Regions from separate parts of the Streptomyces sp. NPDC085927 genome, predicted to be linked through region 3. Evidence: riboswitches for the same ligand, from Rfam matches in the RefSeq annotation. Region 3 holds a riboswitch; each other region holds the start of a gene.
The links. A riboswitch is a leader RNA that binds a small molecule or an ion and turns the genes downstream of it on or off. The one in region 3 is predicted to bind thiamine pyrophosphate.
Positions count from the first base shown of each region.

Region 1: another riboswitch for thiamine pyrophosphate. It lies ahead of ACIF80_RS31845 (thiamine ABC transporter substrate binding subunit); the one in region 3 lies ahead of thiO (glycine oxidase ThiO).
Region 2: another riboswitch for thiamine pyrophosphate. It lies ahead of thiC (phosphomethylpyrimidine synthase ThiC); the one in region 3 lies ahead of thiO (glycine oxidase ThiO).

Region 1 is NZ_JBITSN010000017.1:61,920-67,337, reverse strand. It holds gene ACIF80_RS31855 (phosphatidate cytidylyltransferase) at 1-204, shown strand, start outside; gene rlmN (23S rRNA (adenine(2503)-C(2))-methyltransferase RlmN) at 491-1,597, shown strand; TPP riboswitch at 1,646-1,751, shown strand; gene ACIF80_RS31845 (thiamine ABC transporter substrate binding subunit) at 1,836-2,918, shown strand; gene ACIF80_RS31840 (ABC transporter permease) at 2,966-4,567, shown strand; gene ACIF80_RS31835 (ABC transporter ATP-binding protein) at 4,568-5,418, shown strand, end outside.
Region 2 is NZ_JBITSN010000006.1:472,443-477,860, reverse strand. It holds gene ACIF80_RS19470 (SsgA family sporulation/cell division regulator) at 1-96, shown strand, start outside; gene ACIF80_RS19465 (YibE/F family protein) at 333-1,970, opposite strand; TPP riboswitch at 2,245-2,433, shown strand; gene thiC (phosphomethylpyrimidine synthase ThiC) at 2,426-4,240, shown strand; gene ACIF80_RS19455 (VWA domain-containing protein) at 4,330-5,418, shown strand, end outside.
Region 3 is NZ_JBITSN010000002.1:564,432-569,849, forward strand. It holds gene thiS (sulfur carrier protein ThiS) at 1-228, opposite strand, end outside; gene thiO (glycine oxidase ThiO) at 225-1,403, opposite strand; TPP riboswitch at 1,401-1,512, opposite strand; gene ACIF80_RS07530 (hypothetical protein) at 1,562-1,912, shown strand; gene ACIF80_RS07535 (NAD(P)/FAD-dependent oxidoreductase) at 1,945-3,186, shown strand; gene ACIF80_RS07540 (Rv2175c family DNA-binding protein) at 3,345-3,710, shown strand; gene thiE (thiamine phosphate synthase) at 4,021-4,701, shown strand; gene metF (methylenetetrahydrofolate reductase [NAD(P)H]) at 4,895-5,418, shown strand, end outside.

The sequences.
Region 1 (5,418 bases), on a different contig from region 3:
CAGGGGCTGCTGCTCGGGCTCGCGGTCTCGGTCAGCGCCACCCTCGGCGACCTGGGCGAGTCCATGATCAAGCGGGACCTCGGCATCAAGGACATGGGCACCCTGCTGCCCGGTCACGGCGGCATCATGGACCGCCTGGACTCCCTGCTGCCGACGGCGCCGGTGGTGTGGCTGCTGCTGGTGGTCTTCGTCGGGTCCGGGTGAGGGAAGGTCACGGCGCCGCGCGGCGCCGGCCGCACAGGGACACAGCAGGACCGCCCGGACTCCCTGCTGCCGACGGCCTCGGTGGCCGGCTGCCGGTGGTCTTCGTCGGGAGCTGACCCGGTCGGCCCCGGCACCCTTCGAGCCCCCGCGCCCTGTCGGACGCGGGGGCTCGCGCCGTCCTGGAAGGGCTTTGCCGGAGAGACTTCGGCAGGACGTCCCAGGCGGTCCGGGGCCCCGCGGCCGGTCCGCGCGGTCACCCCAATGGATCTGCGACACTGGTACAGCCATGCCTAAGCCCGGAGAACTGACCTTTGTCGCGCCGCGCGGATCCAAGAAGCCGCCGCGGCACCTTGCCGACCTCACGCCCGCCGAGCGCAAGGAGGCGGTCGCAGCGGCCGGTGAGAAGCCGTTTCGGGCCAAGCAGCTCTCGCAGCACTACTTCGCGCGGTACGCGCACGATCCGGAGCAGTGGACCGACATTCCCGCCGGGTCCCGGGCCAAGCTGCGGGAGGCGCTGCTTCCCGAGCTGATGACGGTCGTCCGGCATCTGTCCACCGACCAGGGCACCACCCGCAAGACGCTGTGGAAGATGTTCGACGGAACCCTCGTCGAGTCGGTGCTCATGCGGTACCCGGACCGGGTGACGATGTGCATCAGCTCGCAGGCGGGCTGTGGCATGAACTGCCCGTTCTGCGCGACCGGGCAGGCCGGTCTCGACCGGAACCTGTCCACCGCGGAGATCGTGCACCAGATCGTGGACGGGATGCGGTCGCTGCGGGACGGGGAGGTTCCCGGCGGACCGGCACGGCTGAGCAACATCGTCTTCATGGGGATGGGCGAGCCGCTCGCCAACTACAACCGGGTCGTGGGCGCCATCCGCCGCCTGACCGACCCCGAGCCGGACGGCCTCGGGCTGTCCCAGCGCGGGATCACCGTGTCGACGGTCGGGCTCGTGCCGGCGATCAACCGGTTCTCCGACGAGGGCTTCAAGTGCCGCCTGGCCATCTCCCTGCACGCGCCCGACGACGAACTGCGCGACACCCTCGTCCCGGTGAACACGCGGTGGAAGGTGCGCGAGGTCCTGGACTCCGGGTTCGAGTACGCGGCCAGGTCCGGGCGGCGGCTGTCCATCGAGTACGCGCTGATCCGGGACATCAACGACCAGGCGTGGCGCGGTGACCGGCTCGGGCGGCTGCTCAGGGGCAAGCCGGTGCACGTCAACCTGATCCCGCTCAACCCGACGCCCGGTTCCCAGTGGACCGCCTCGCGGCCCGAGGACGAGAAGGCGTTCGTGGACGCGATCGCCGCGCACGGTGTGCCGGTGACGGTCCGGGACACCCGTGGACAGGAGATCGACGGGGCCTGTGGTCAGCTCGCCGCGAGCGAGAGGTAGCCTGGCCGGCACAAGGACGACAACTGCATACCGGGTAACCACACGTTCATTTTCCGACAGGGGAGCGCCACAGCGCTGAGAGTGCGGCATCGGCCGCAGACCCTCCGAACCTCGCCCAGGTCATTCTGGGTAGGGAGATCGGTCATCACTCGAGCTGTTGCGCCCTGCCCGGGACACCTGTGAGGGGTCCCGGGCAGGGCCGCGTCTCTTCCTGGTCACCCCCAGGAGGAAAAAACCGGTGAACATCACCAAGAAGGTCACGATCCTGGCCCTCGGGCTGGGCCTGGTCACGCTGTCCGCCTGCGGCTCGTCCGACGGCGGAGGCAGGAGCGACGGCGGGTCGAAGACCGTGACCCTCGTCAGCCACAACTCGTGGGCCGCGTCCAAGGACGTCGTCGCCGCCTTCGAGAAGGAGTCCGGCTACAAGCTCAGGGTCCTGGAGGACGGCGACGCCGGGCAGGCCGTCAACAAGGCGATCCTGACCAAGGACAACCCCCAGGGCGACGTCTTCTTCGGCGTGGACAACACCCTGCTGTCCCGAGCCCTCGACAACGGGCTGTTCCAGCCGTACGAGGCGAAGGACTCCGACTTCGTCCTTCCCGGGCTCCGGGCCACCGGGGCCGGCCACCGGGTCACGCCCGTCGACACCGGTGACGTCTGCGTCAACTACGACAAGGAGTGGTTCAGCGAGCGCGACCTGGCCCCGCCGCGGACCTTCGACGACCTGATCAAGCCCGAGTACAAGAACCTCCTCGTCACCGAGAACGCCTCCACCTCCTCGCCCGGCCTCGGCTTCCTGCTCGGCACCGCCGCGAAATACGGCGACGAAGGCTGGACGGATTACTGGAAGAAGCTCAAGGCCAACGGCGTGAAGGTGGTCGACGGCTGGGAGCAGGCCTACAACGAGGAGTTCTCCGGCTCGGCCGGCGGCAAGCAGGCCAAGGGCGACCGGCCGCTGGTGGTGTCCTACGCCTCCTCCCCGCCCGCCGAGGTGATCTACGCCGACCCGAGGCCGAAGACCGCTCCCACCGGTGTCGCCGACGGCACCTGCTTCCGCCAGGTCGAGTACGCGGGGCTGCTCAGCAACGCGAAGAACCCCGAGGGCGGGAAGGCACTGCTCGACTTCCTGCTCACCAAGGAGTTCCAGGACGACATGCCGCTGAACATGTTCGTCCACCCGGTGCGCGAGGGCGCCCAGGTGCCCGAGGACTTCGCGAAGTACGGTCCGCAGGCCAAGAACCCCGAGACCATGGACCCGGCGAAGATCGCCGACCACCGTGACCAGTGGGTCAAGTCGTGGACCTCGCTCGTACTGAAGTGAGCCGAGCCGCGGCGAGGCGGCGTGGGACCGCGGCGCGGCTCGGTCTGATGGCCGTGCCCGTCGCGTTCTTCGCCGTCTTCTTCGCCTACCCCGTCACCGCGATCGTCGCGCGAGGACTGAAGACCGACGGGGTCTGGCAGATCGGGCGGATCGGGGAGGTGCTGGCGCAGTCCGACGTCCGGCAGGTGCTGTGGTTCACCACCTGGCAGGCGCTGGTCTCCACCGCCCTCACCCTCCTGATCGCCCTGCCCGGTGCGTACGTCTTCGCCCGCTTCGACTTCCCCGGCAAACAGCTGCTGCGGGCCGTGGTCACCGTCCCGTTCGTGCTGCCGACGGTCGTCGTCGGTACGGCGTTCATGGCGCTCGTGGGGCGCGGCGGGCTCCTCGACGAGCTGTGGGGTCTGCGGCTGGACACCACCGTGTGGGCGATCCTGCTGGCGCACGTCTTCTTCAACTACGCCGTCGTCGTGCGCACCGTCGGCGGACTGTGGGGACAGCTCGACCCGCGGCAGGAGGAGGCCGCGCGGATGCTCGGCGCCTCCCGGTTCACGGCCTGGCGGACCGTCACGCTGCCCGCCCTGGCGCCCGCCGTGGCCGCCGCCGCGCTGATGGTCTTCCTGTTCACCTTCACCTCGTTCGGTGTGGTGCAGATCCTCGGCGGGCCCACCTTCGCCACCCTGGAAGTGGAGATCTACCGGCAGACGTCGGAGATCTTCGACCTGTCCACCGCCGCCGTCCTGACGATGATCCAGTTCGTCGCGGTGGGCGCGATCCTCGCCCTGCACGCCTGGACCGTACGGCGGCGGGAGACCGCGCTGCGGCTGGTGGACGCCTCCCAGACCGCGCGGCGGCCGCACGGCACCGGGCAGTGGGCGCTGCTCGCCGGGGTCGTCGCCACCGTCGCCGTCCTGCTGCTCCTGCCGCTCGTGGTGCTGGTGGAACGGTCCTTCGGCGACGCGGGCCTCGGCCACTACCGGGCGCTGACCCGCGACGACGGGGGCGTGTTCCTGGTAGCGCCGATCGAGGCGGTCGGCAACTCCCTGCGGTACGCGGTCGCGGCCACCGTCATCGCCGTGGTGATCGGAACCCTGGCGTCCGTCGCGCTCACCCGGCGGGACGCGGGACCGCTGGTGCGGGGCTTCGACGCCCTGCTGATGCTGCCGCTCGGGGTGTCCGCCGTGACCGTCGGCTTCGGGTTCCTGCTCGCCCTCGACGAGCCGCCGCTGGACCTGCGTTCCTCCTGGATCCTGGTACCGCTCGCGCAGGCACTGGTCGGTGTCCCCTTCGTCGTACGGACCATGCTGCCCGTGCTGCGGGCCGTGGACACGCGGCTGCGGGAGGCGGCGGCGGTGCTCGGGGCGTCGCCGTGGCGGGTGTGGCGGGAGGTGGACCTGCCGATGGTGCGACGGGCCGTACTCGTCGCGGCGGGGTTCGCCTTCGCCGTGTCGCTGGGGGAGTTCGGGGCGACGGTGTTCATCGCGCGGCCGGACAACCCGACACTGCCGGTGGCCGTGGCACGGCTGCTGGGCCGGCCGGGGGAGCTCAACTACGGGCAGGCGATGGCCCTGTCGACGATTCTGATGATCGTGTGCGCGGTGGCGCTGCTGCTCCTCGAGCGGCTGCGGACCGACAGATCCGGGGAGTTCTAGATGCTGTTGAGCCTCGAGGGTGCCACCGTCCGCTTCGGCGGGCGCGCGGTGCTGGACGCCGTGGATCTCCAGGTCGCCGAGCACGAGACCGTGTGCGTGCTCGGGCCCAGCGGCAGCGGCAAGTCCACCCTGCTGCGGGCGGTGGCCGGACTGCAGCCCCTCGACGCGGGACGGATCTCGCTCGCCGGGCGCGACCAGGCGGGCGTGCCCGCACACCGGCGCGGGGTCGGGCTGATGTTCCAGGACCACCAGCTGTTCCCGCAGCGGGACGTGGGCGGCAACGTGGCCTTCGGGCTGCGGATGCACGGTGCGTCTCGCAGGGAACAAGCAGACCGGGTAAGGGAGTTGCTGGAGCTCGTCGGACTGCCCGGGGCGCGGGAGCGGGCCGTGGCCGCCCTGTCCGGCGGAGAGCAGCAGCGCGTCGCGCTGGCCCGCGCGCTGGCACCCAGCCCTCGGCTGCTGATGCTCGACGAGCCGCTCGGCCAGCTCGACCGCTCGCTCCGGGAGCGGCTCGTCGTCGAACTACGGGAGCTGTTCGGCCGGCTGGGCACCACCGTGCTCGCCGTGACGCACGACCAGGGTGAGGCATTCGCCCTGGCCGACCGGGTCGTGGTGATGCGGGACGGGCGGATCGCCCAGTCCGGTACGCCACTCGAGGTGTGGCAGCGCCCGGCCGACGCGTTCGTGGCCCGCTTCCTCGGCTTCGAGAACGTGGCCGAGGCGACGGTCACCGCGGACGTCGCGGTGACGCCCTGGGGCAAGATCCCGGTGCCGGCGGACGCCCCGCAGGGCACGCGCACCCTGCTGGTCCGGCCCGCCGGCGTCCGTCTGGTCCCGGACGGGGAGGGCCC
Region 2 (5,418 bases), on a different contig from region 3:
CTGGTACCGCTGGGCCAGGAGGGGGCGCTCGCCGACTTCGACGCCCATCTCGACGACGCACTGGACCGCATCCTGGCGGAGCAGAGCGCCGGTTGAGGCGTTCCGCATCCGGCCATCCTGTGGCGGAACCCTTCACCGTGTTCCGCCAGATCATGCAGGAACGCTTCCGCAGTGGTGACCGAGCGGATTCGGTGCCGGATTGACCGGCAGACGGCAGACGGTGGTCGACGGTTGACTACCGACTACCGACTACCGACTGCCGGAGGGCGGGTTGCCGGGAGAGCGGCCGCGGACGATCGGAAGTCGGCGGCGCGCGGACCGGCGCCGCGGGGTCAGCGCTTCCGGCGCCTGCCCCGACCGCCGCGTGCCGGAGCCGACCGGACGCCTTCCTCGGCCGCCGCCTGCGCGGCCGGGCGGTCGGCCGAGACCACCAGGGCGGCCAGCACCGTGGTGACCGGCACTGAAGCCACCAGACCGATCGAGCCGATCAGCGTACGCACGATCTCCTCCGCCACCAGCTCGCTGTTGGCGACCGTGCCCACGCTGCTCTGCGCGATGGAGAACAGCAGCAGCAAGGGCAGCGCGGCGCCCGCGTAGGCGAGCACCAGAGTATTGACGACGGACGCGATGTGGTCGCGGCCGATGCGGATGCCCGCGCGATACAGCCCGCGCCAGCCCATCGACGGGTTGGCCTCGTGCAATTCCCATACGGCCGACGTCTGCGTGACCGTCACGTCATCGAGCACACCGAGCGATCCGATGATGACACCGGCCAGCAGCAGGCCGCTCATGTCGATGTCCGGGTAAAGGCCGTGGATCAGACCGGTGTTGTCGTCGGTGTCGCCGGTCAGCGCCGCCCAGCTGATGAAGACCGAGCCCAGAAAACCGATCAGCAACAACGAGATCAGGGTGCCGAGAACGGCCACGGAGGTGCGCGCCGACAGTCCGTGGCAGAGATACAGGGCCTGCAGCATGATGGCGCTCGCCCCTACCACCGCCACGACCAGGGGGTTCGAACCCTGCAGGATCGCGGGCAGGATGAAGAAGTTCAGCACCAGGAAACTGACCGCCAGCGCGACCAGTGCCATCACACCGCGCAGCCGTCCGACAGCGACGACGGCGACCGCGAAAATGCCGGCGAGCAGGCCCAGCGGTACGCGCCGGTTCACATCCGCCACCGAGTACTGGAGGTCCTTCGGTGCGGAGGGCTCGTAGGCGACCACGACCTCCTGGCCCTCGCTCAGCTGCCGTGACTGGTCCGGCTGCACGATCTCGGTGAAGGTGCGGCCCACATCGTCGCCGGTGTCGACCCGGATCGTCGCTTTCTTGCACGTGCCGTCCGCCTGCTGCTGAGCGGAGGACCCCTCGGCCGTCGAGGTGTCACCGGTCGGGACGCCCCCGGACGCGTTGACGGACGAACAGCTCACCTCGACCACCTTGGTGACCGTGGCCTGCTGCGTCTGCCGGTCGAAACCGACGCCGGTCCGTTCGTGATCGGGCGTGCCACCCGGCCACAGCACCGCGAGGCCGATCAGCACCGCCGCGCCGAACGGGATGAGGACCGCCGCGATGACCTTGCGCAGGTGCTTCGAGACGGGAGCGGCCGGACCGTGGCTGTGACTGTGCCCGTGCGCGTGGCCGTGCCCACCGTCGTCGCCCGGACCATGCCCGTGCCCGCCGCCCGGAGGCGGACCGCCGTGCCCGCCGCCCGAATTCGGGCCGTCGCCGGAGTTCGGGCCACGTCCACGGCCGCCGGCACCGAGGCCCGGGCTGTGGGCATGACCCGGACCGTGGTCCCGGCCGCGGGCTCGACCTTGCCCCTGCCCTTCTTGCCCCTGTCCATGGCCCGGGCCCGGCCGGCCCGCGCCGGGCCCGGGAGCCCGACCGGGTGGTCCGAAAGCCGGGTTTACGGGCCCCGGGCCGGTGGGCCCGTCGGAGCCTCTGGAACCAGGGCCTCCAGGGCCGGGCAGGTGGTTCTGTGTCGCCGGCGCCTCGCCGGGGCCGTGTCCACGCCCGAACCAGTCTTCGGAGCCGGGGCCGTCTCCCTGAACGCCCCCATGGCCCGGGCCGGTGCCGGCTGCGGGTCCTCTGCCACGGCCGCCGCCGATTCGGGCGCCGGGGCCACGTGACGGTTCGGGCGGCGGGTACGGGGGAGGTTGCGTCGAGGTCACCGCCTGATCATCGCAAGAACAATGAAGGCCCTCTGTTCACCGCGCCAGGATTCCCGCTAGCGTGGAGGCACCTTTTTGTACACGCGGGAGCTCGGAGCACCGGGCTGAGAGGGCGCTGACCTCCGTCCCAGCGATGTTTCACATGAAACACCACTTGTCCGAGTGATGTTTCACACGGAACGTCGACAGACGGAAGCCGCTGCGCCGACCGCTGAACCTGTTACCGGGTAATGCCGGCGTAGGGAGTAGGTCTCATGACCAACAAGGATGCACGCACGCCTGTCTCCACTCAGAATCCGACGGAAGCGTCGGCGGGGGAGGAGGCCGGGAAGTCCATCGGCTGGCACAAGGCGTACGTCGAGGGCACACGCCCCGACCTGCGGGTGCCGGTCCGTCAGGTGCACCTCACCAACGGGCAGTCGGTCACGCTGTACGACACCTCGGGCCCGTACACCGACCCCCTGGTCGTCACCGATGTGCGCAGAGGGCTGACGCCGGTGCGGGAGAACTGGATCATCGCGCGCGGTGACACCGAGGAGTACGCGGGCCGTCCGGTCCGTCCCGAGGACGACGGGATCAGGCACACCTCTCCGCGCGGTGGACTGCGCAATCTCGACGCGGTGTTCCCGGGCCGGCCCCGTCAGCCGCGCCGGGGCCGCGAGGGCGGGGCGGTCACGCAGCTGGCGTACGCGCGCCGCGGTGAGGTCACGCCCGAGATGGAGTACGTGGCCATCCGGGAGAACGTATCGCCGGAGGTCGTGCGTGAGGAGATCGGGGCAGGCCGCGCGGTGCTGCCCGCCAACGTCAACCACCCGGAGGCCGAGCCGATGATCATCGGCAAGCGGTTCCTGGTGAAGGTCAACGCCAACATCGGCAACTCCGCGGTGACCTCCTCCATCGAGGAGGAGGTGGAGAAGATGACCTGGGCGACCCGCTGGGGCGCCGACACGGTCATGGACCTGTCCACCGGCCGCAACATCCACACCACCCGGGAGTGGGTGCTGCGCAACTCCCCCGTCCCCATCGGCACCGTGCCGCTCTACCAGGCGCTGGAGAAGGTCGACGGCAGGGCCGAGGAGCTGACCTGGGAGATCTACAAGGACACCGTCGTCGAGCAGGCCGAACAGGGTGTGGACTACATGACGGTCCACGCGGGCGTACGGCTGGCGTACGTGCCGCTCACCGCCCACCGCAAGACGGGCATCGTCTCGCGCGGCGGCTCGATCATGGCGGCGTGGTGCCTGGCGCACCACAAGGAGTCGTTCCTGTACGAGAACTTCGAGGAACTCTGCGAGATCCTCGCGGCGTACGACGTCACGTACTCGCTCGGTGACGGTCTCCGGCCGGGTTCGATCGCCGACGCCAACGACGAGGCGCAGTTCGCGGAGTTGCGCACGCTCGGGGAACTCAACCGGATCGCCAGGCGTTTGAATGTGCAGACCATGATCGAGGGCCCGGGGCATGTCCCGATGCACAAGATCAAGGAGAACATCGACCTTCAGCAGGAGATCTGCGATGAAGCCCCGTTCTATACGCTCGGCCCGCTGACGACGGACGTCGCGCCCGCGTACGACCACATCACCTCCGGTATCGGTGCGGCGATGATCGCCTGGTGGGGTACGGCCATGCTCTGCTACGTCACGCCCAAGGAGCACCTGGGCCTGCCGGACCGCGACGACGTCAAGACCGGCGTCATCACCTACAAGATCGCCGCCCATGCCGCCGACGTCGCCAAGGGGCATCCGGGGGCACAGGAGTGGGACGACGCCCTGTCCGACGCGCGCTTCGAGTTCCGGTGGGAGGACCAGTTCAACCTGGCTCTCGACCCGGACACGGCACGGGAGTTCCACGACGAGACGCTTCCGGCGGAGCCCGCGAAGACGGCGCACTTCTGCTCGATGTGCGGGCCGAAGTTCTGCTCCATGAAGATCAGCCGGAGCATCACGGAGCGGTTCGGCGGGACCTCGGCGGAGGGTGCGTCGGCCGAGGAGATCGCCGAGGGGATGCTGCGGAAGTCGAAGGAGTTCGCCGAGGCGGGCAACCGTGTGTACCTGCCGTTGACGGACTGAACGAACGAGCGGACCGAAGGAACAAAGGGGCGGGCCGTTCGGGCCCGCCCTCTCCTCTCCCGGGCGGATGGGTCGGCAGACTGGATGTCATGACAGCGAGATCAATGAGCAAGGGGTCCAACCTTCCCGTCGACGCCCAGGTGGTGCGCGTCGAGCTCGCTTGGGCCGCCGGGACCGGTGTGCCCGACATCGACGGGTCGGCTCTGCTGCTCACGGAGGGCGGGCGGGTGCGGGACGACGGAGACTTCGTCTTCTACAACCAGCCGCGGCACACCTCCGGCGCCGTGACGCACCTGGGGAAGCGGAGCGCCGCCGGCGCCGCGACCGACACGGTCGAGGTGGACCTGCGCCGGCTGGAACCGGCCGTCGAGCGAGTCGTGCTGTGCGCGTCGTCCGACGGCGGGACGTTCGGCCAGGTGCCGGGACTGGTGCTCAGGCTGCTCGACGCCGGTACGGGGGCCGAGATCGCGCGGTTCGACATGGTGGCCGGGACGGAGACCGCGTTCATCGGGGGCGAGCTGTACCGGCGGCAGGGAAAGTGGAAGTTCCGCGCGGTGGGGCAGGGGTACGACACGGGGCTCGCGGGGCTGGCCACCGACTTCGGTATCACCGTGGACGACGCTCCCCCGGCGGCAGCGGACTCCACGGCGGCTGCCGGCTCCACCACGGCACCCGGCGTGACGACGCCCCCTGCCGCGGCCGCAGTGCCGCCAGTCGTCCCGCCCGCGGTACCCACCACCCCGTCCCGGCCCTCGGTCGCGCCGGCCGCCTCCGCCCCGGTGCCCCCGTCCTCCGTCCCCTCTTCCGGCCCGTCGGCCGCTCCGCGGCTCACCAAGGGTGAGGAGCGGCTGCCGGTGGACATGCGCAAGCGGCTGTCACTGCGTAAGGAGCAGGTGGCGGTCAGCCTGCGCAAGCACGGAGCCGCCGGGGTCACCGCGCGCGTCATCCTCGTGCTGGACGCCTCCGGTTCCATGTCCTTCCTGTACTCCAAGGGGGTGGTGGCGGACGTCGTCGAACGCATGGCCGCGGTTGCCGCGCAGCTGGACGACGACGGTGAGATGCAGGCCTGGACGTTCGCCTCGAATCCGGCACGGCTGCCGGACCTGCGGCTGGGCGAGCTGCCCGAATGGCTCCGGCTGCACGTACGGGTGGGAGAGATGAGCCTCTTCCGGCGCGGG
Region 3 (5,418 bases):
TTGGACGGCGGTCAGGACTTCCACCCGGTCCCCCTCGGAGAGGGACGTGAGCGGCCATCGCGCGCGCGGGACGACGGTTTCGTTGAGGGCGGCGGCCACCCCGGAGGGAGCCGGGGTCAGGGTGGCGACCAGCGCGTCGAGCGCCGTGCCGGAAGCCACCTCGCGCGGCTCCCCGTTGACGGAGACGGTGACGGTGGTGCCGGTCGTGGCATTCGCCGGATCGTTCATGCGGGCTGCTCCGTGAGTGCGGCGGCGGTGAACCGCAGGGGGGTGAAGGGGCGGGCCTCGGCCGGGAGCCCACCGGTGGTCAGGACCTCGGCCAGGACGTCGCCCGTGACCGGCGTGAGCAGTACGCCGTTGCGGTGGTGCCCGGTCGCGAGGACCAGCCCCGCCAGCGCGGACGGGCCGAGCAGCGGCGCGTTGTCGGGGGAGCCGGGGCGCAGCCCGGCCCGGGTCTCGGTGAGCGGCAGTTCGGTGATCCCGGGGACGAGTGCGTGGGCGTCGCGCAGCAGTTCGTACACCCCGCCCGCGGTGACGGTCGTGTCCCAGCCCTGTTCCTCGCTGGTCGCCCCGATCACCAGCTCCCCGTTCTCGCGCGGCACCAGGTACACATGGCTGCCGCGCACCACCGCGCGTACCGTCCGGCTCAGGAACGGGCCGAACCGGTCCGGCATCGCGAGCCGGACCACCTGCCCCTTCACGGGACGTACCGGAGGCAGCACGTCCGCCGGGATCCCCGCGAGCCGACCGCTGAGGCTGCCCCCGGCGAGCACCACCTGCCCGGCGCTCAGCCCGGTGCCGTCGGCGGTGACCACACCCGTGGCCCGCTCCCCGGCGACGGTGAGCCGCTCGGCCCACGCGCGGCGCACTTCCACTCCCGCCCGCTCGCAGGCGGTCACCAGCGCGGCCGCCAGGCGCCGGGGGTCGATCTGGTGGTCGCCGTCCACCCGCAGCCCGCCGCGCACACCCGGTGCGAGCATCGGCTCCAGACGTCGGCACTCCCGTCCGGACAGCCACTGCGCGTCGAGCCCGGACCGCTGCTGCAGGACGTGCAGTTCACGCAGGTGAGCGCGGTCGTCGGCGTCCAGCGCGACCGCGAGCGTGCCGCAGCGGCGGTAGCCGAGGTCATGGCCGGCGGCCTCGGTGAGCTCGGCCGCGAAGTCGGGATAGCGGCGCGCGGAGGCGAGGTTCAGACCGAGCAGGGTCTGCTCGCCGTAGTGCAGTTCGGTGACGGCGGCCAGCATCCCGGCGGCCACCCGGGCGGCGCCGGCACCCGGCTCGGGGTCCAGCACGGTCGTGGACAGCCCGCGCTGCGCGGCCCGCCAGGCCGTGACCAGGCCGATGATCCCGCCCCCGACGACGAGGACGTCGGGGGAGCGCTGCGAGGTGTGTGTGGGCGGCATGGGCGTCCAGCCCCTCCCTTCGCCGGCATGACCCGGATCAGGTTCATACGGTCGGAGGCCGCCAGCCTCCCTCTCAGCCCGGTGCGTCCGGGCTCCCGCGAGTGTCTTACGTTGGCCACCCTAGCCTCCGGATCAACGAACGTGTAGGGAGTCTTCGCATGGCTGGTTCGCTCGACGGTCTCGTCCTCGCCCCCGTCGCCGACCAGGCGCCGGGCCAGGTCGGAACCCGCACCCGGTTCGCGTACCACGAGCGGGACGGCGAGATCTGGGCCGAGTACGCGGGCGGTGACGTCGTCCGCGGACACCTGGTGGGTACCCGGGAGGGGGACCGGCTGGACTTCCGGTACGTGCAGCTCAAGCGCGACGGCACCACCTCCTGCGGACACTGCGGGTCCACGGTCGTGGAACTGCCCGACGGGCGGGTGCGGCTGGAGGAGACCTGGGAGTGGGAGTCGCAGCCGGGCAGCGGCACCAGCGTGGTGGAACAGCTCACGGCTCCCGAGGACTGACCGGCCACCGGACGGGTGTCTATGGTGATCAGGTGAGTGAGCAGACGCAGGAACGGGGACCGTCCGGACCGCGGCGCGTGGTGGTGACGGGGGCCGGGATGGCCGGCGTACAGACCGCCGTCGCCCTCCGGGAGCAGGGCTTCACCGGCACCGTGACACTGATCGGCGCCGAACCCCACCAGCCGTACGACCGGCCGCCCCTGTCCAAGGCGGTGCTGCTCGGCACGGCGGAGAACTCCGCCTTCGACGTCGACTTCGAGGCGCTCGGCATCGAACTGCGGCTCGGCTGCGAGGTGTTCGGGCTGCGCCCCGCCGACCACGAGCTGGACACGGAGGCCGGGCCGGTCCCCTACGACGTCCTGGTCGTCGCGACCGGCGCCGAACCGGTCCGGCTGCCGGGCGCGGAGGGGGTTCCGGGCGTCCATCTGCTGCGCACCCTGGACGACGTCGAACGACTGCGGCCGGTGCTCGCGCGCCGGCAGGACATCGTGGTCGTCGGCGCCGGCTGGATCGGCGCGGAGTTCGCCACGGCGGCGCGCGAGGCGGGCTGCGCGGTCACCGTCGTGGAGGCCGCCGGCCGGCCGCTGGCCGAGGCGCTGCCCGCCGAGGCGACCGCCCCGATGACCGCCTGGTACGACGACGCGGGAGTGGTGCTGCGGACGCACGCGCGCGTGGAGCGCGTCGAACCCGGCGCGGTGGTGCTCGACGACGGCTCGCGGCTGCCCGCGGACGCCGTCGTCGTCGGTATCGGCGCCCGCCCCGCCACCGCCTGGCTGGCCGGCTCGGGGGTCGAGCTCGGCGAGCACGGCGAGGTGGTCGCCGACGCCCGCCTGACGACCTCCGTGCCGGACGTGTACGCGGTGGGCGACTGCGCGTCCTTCCCCTCGAGGCGGTACGGCGAACGCCTGCTGGTGCATCACTGGGACAACGCCCTCCAGGGCCCGCGCACGGTCGCGGCGAACATCATCGGGTCGGCCACCGGTGAGCCCCCGGCGGTGTACGACCCGGTGCCGTACTTCTGGTCCGAGCAGTTCGGACGCTTCGTCCAGTACGCCGGACACCACGCGGACGCCGACCGGACGGTGTGGCGCGGGGAGGCCGACGGCCCGGCGTGGACGGTCTGCTGGCTCCGCGCGTCCCGGCTGGTCGCGCTGCTGGCGGTGGGCCGCCCCCGCGACCTGGCCCAGGGGCGCCGGCTGATCGAGGCGGGCACGGTGATGGACGAGACGCTGCTGGCCGACCCGGCACGACCCCTGAAGTCGGCGAAGGCGTGAGCTTTTGGTTTCCCGGTTTCCCGGTTTCCCGGTCTCCCGGTCTCCCGGCCTCCGGTCACCCGGCCGGCAGTCCGAGGATCCAGTCGTCCGGGTTGAACGTCCGCCCAGGTGGAGGGGTCCGGCTTCCGGCTGTCGGTGCCAGATGGCAGGCTTGTCCCGTGACCGAGATTGACGCAAAGATCGATGCTCTCGTCCCCGCCTGGCTCACCCTTCCCGACATCGCCGAGATGCTCGGCGTCGAGGTGACGCGCGTCCGGCAACTGGTCAAGGAAGGCCAGCTCATCGCCGTACGCCGAGGTGAGAACCGCGCACTGCACGTCCCCGCCGCCTTCATCGACGAGGACAAGGTCGTCAAGGGCCTCTCCGGGACCCTGACGCTCCTGCGGGACGACGGCTTCACGGACGAAGAGATGCTGGAATGGCTCTTCACCCCCGACGAGAGCCTGCCGGGCACGCCCGCGCAGGCACTGAGCGAGAACCGCGGCACGGAGGTGAAGCGCCGCGCCCAGGCGCTCGCCGTCTGACCCCGGGACGGCACGCCGGGACCCGCACAAGCACCGGTACGCACCTCTTCGCGTGCCGCGCCCGTGCGGGTACAGCCGGCCATGAAACCGCCACCCGGCGCCGCTGCCCCAGGGCGCCGGGAAGGCCCGGCGGTCCGGGCGGCCGCCGGGCCGCCCGCGGCCGGTCTCCCGGTCGCCGCGGCGGCATAGGGTCCGTTGCGGCGTGTGCTCCGCCGGCCCCGACGGGCCGTGGGGCATCCGCCGACGACCCACCGGGCCTGCCCCGCGCGCGGCCGGCCCGGACGCCACCTACACACAGGGGGACTCCCGCATGCCCGACACCGCCGCAGGCACCGCCCCGCGCGCCCGCCTCGCCGACTCCCTGGTCTACCTCTGCACCGACGCCCGCAAGCGGCAGGGCGACCTCGCGGAGTTCCTGGACGCGGTCCTGGCCGGCGGTGTCGACATCGTCCAGCTCAGGGACAAGGGCATGGAGGCAGCCGAGGAGCTGGAGCACCTGGAGGTCCTCGCGGACGCCTGCGCCCGGCACGGCAAGCTGCTCGCGGCGAACGACCGCGCGGACGTCGCCCACGCCGCCGGCGCCGACGTACTGCACCTCGGACAGGGCGACCTCCCCGTCCCCGCGGCCCGGGCCCTCCTCGGCGAGGACATCCTGATCGGCCGCTCCACGCACGCCGAGTCCGAGGCCGCCGCGGCCGCCGTGCAGGACGGCGTGGACTACTTCTGCACCGGCCCCTGCTGGCCCACCCCCACCAAGCCCGGCCGCCACGCCCCCGGCCTCGGCCTGGTCCGGTACGCCGCCGGCCTCGGCACCGACCGCCCCTGGTTCGCCATCGGCGGCATCGACCTCGGCAACCTCGACGAGGTCCTGGAGGCCGGCGCCCGCCGGGTCGTCGTCGTACGGGCCATCACCGAGGCGGACGACCCGGGCGCGGCGGCGGCCGAGTTCGCGAGGCGGCTGCGGCAGACGGCACCGGGCGTCCGCCCCTGACACCGCCGCCGGCGCCCGTCGTCCGCCGCCGGCACCGCTCCCGCCGCCCGCCGGCCTGGCCCGTCGCCCGCCACCCCGGCCCCCCATCCCTTGTTCGTCACCACATGTCCAAAGGGTGGACAACAAGTCGGCAATTCCGGCAAATCTCCCGCATCCGGTTGGGGGACCGGCGCCCCCTGGCTAACCTGCCGGTATGGCCCTCGGAACAGCATCCGTCAGGACTGATCACGCGCGCACCGTGCGTGACATGCTCGCTGCCGGAAAGACGACGTACTCGTTCGAGTTCTCGGCGCCCAAGACCCCCAAGGGCCAGCGGAACCTCTGGAGCGCGCTGCGCAGGGTCGAGGCGGTCGCTCCGGACTTCGTCTCCGTCACCTACGGCGCCGGAGGGTCCACCCGCGCGGGCACGGTCCACGAGACCGAGCAGATCGTCGCCGACACCACCCTCACCCCGGTCGCCCACCTCACGGCGGTCGACCACTCCGTCGCCGAACTGCGCAACATCATCGGCCAGTACGCCGACGCCGGGATCCGCAACATGCTCGCCGTACGGGGCGACCCGCCCGGCGACCCGAGGGCCGACTGGATCCCGCATCCGCAGGGCCTGACCTACGCCGCCGAACTCGTCCGGCTCATCAAGGAGTCGGGCGACTTCTGCGTGGGGGTCGCCGCCTTCCCGGAGATGCATCCGCGCTCGTCCGACTGGGACACGGACGT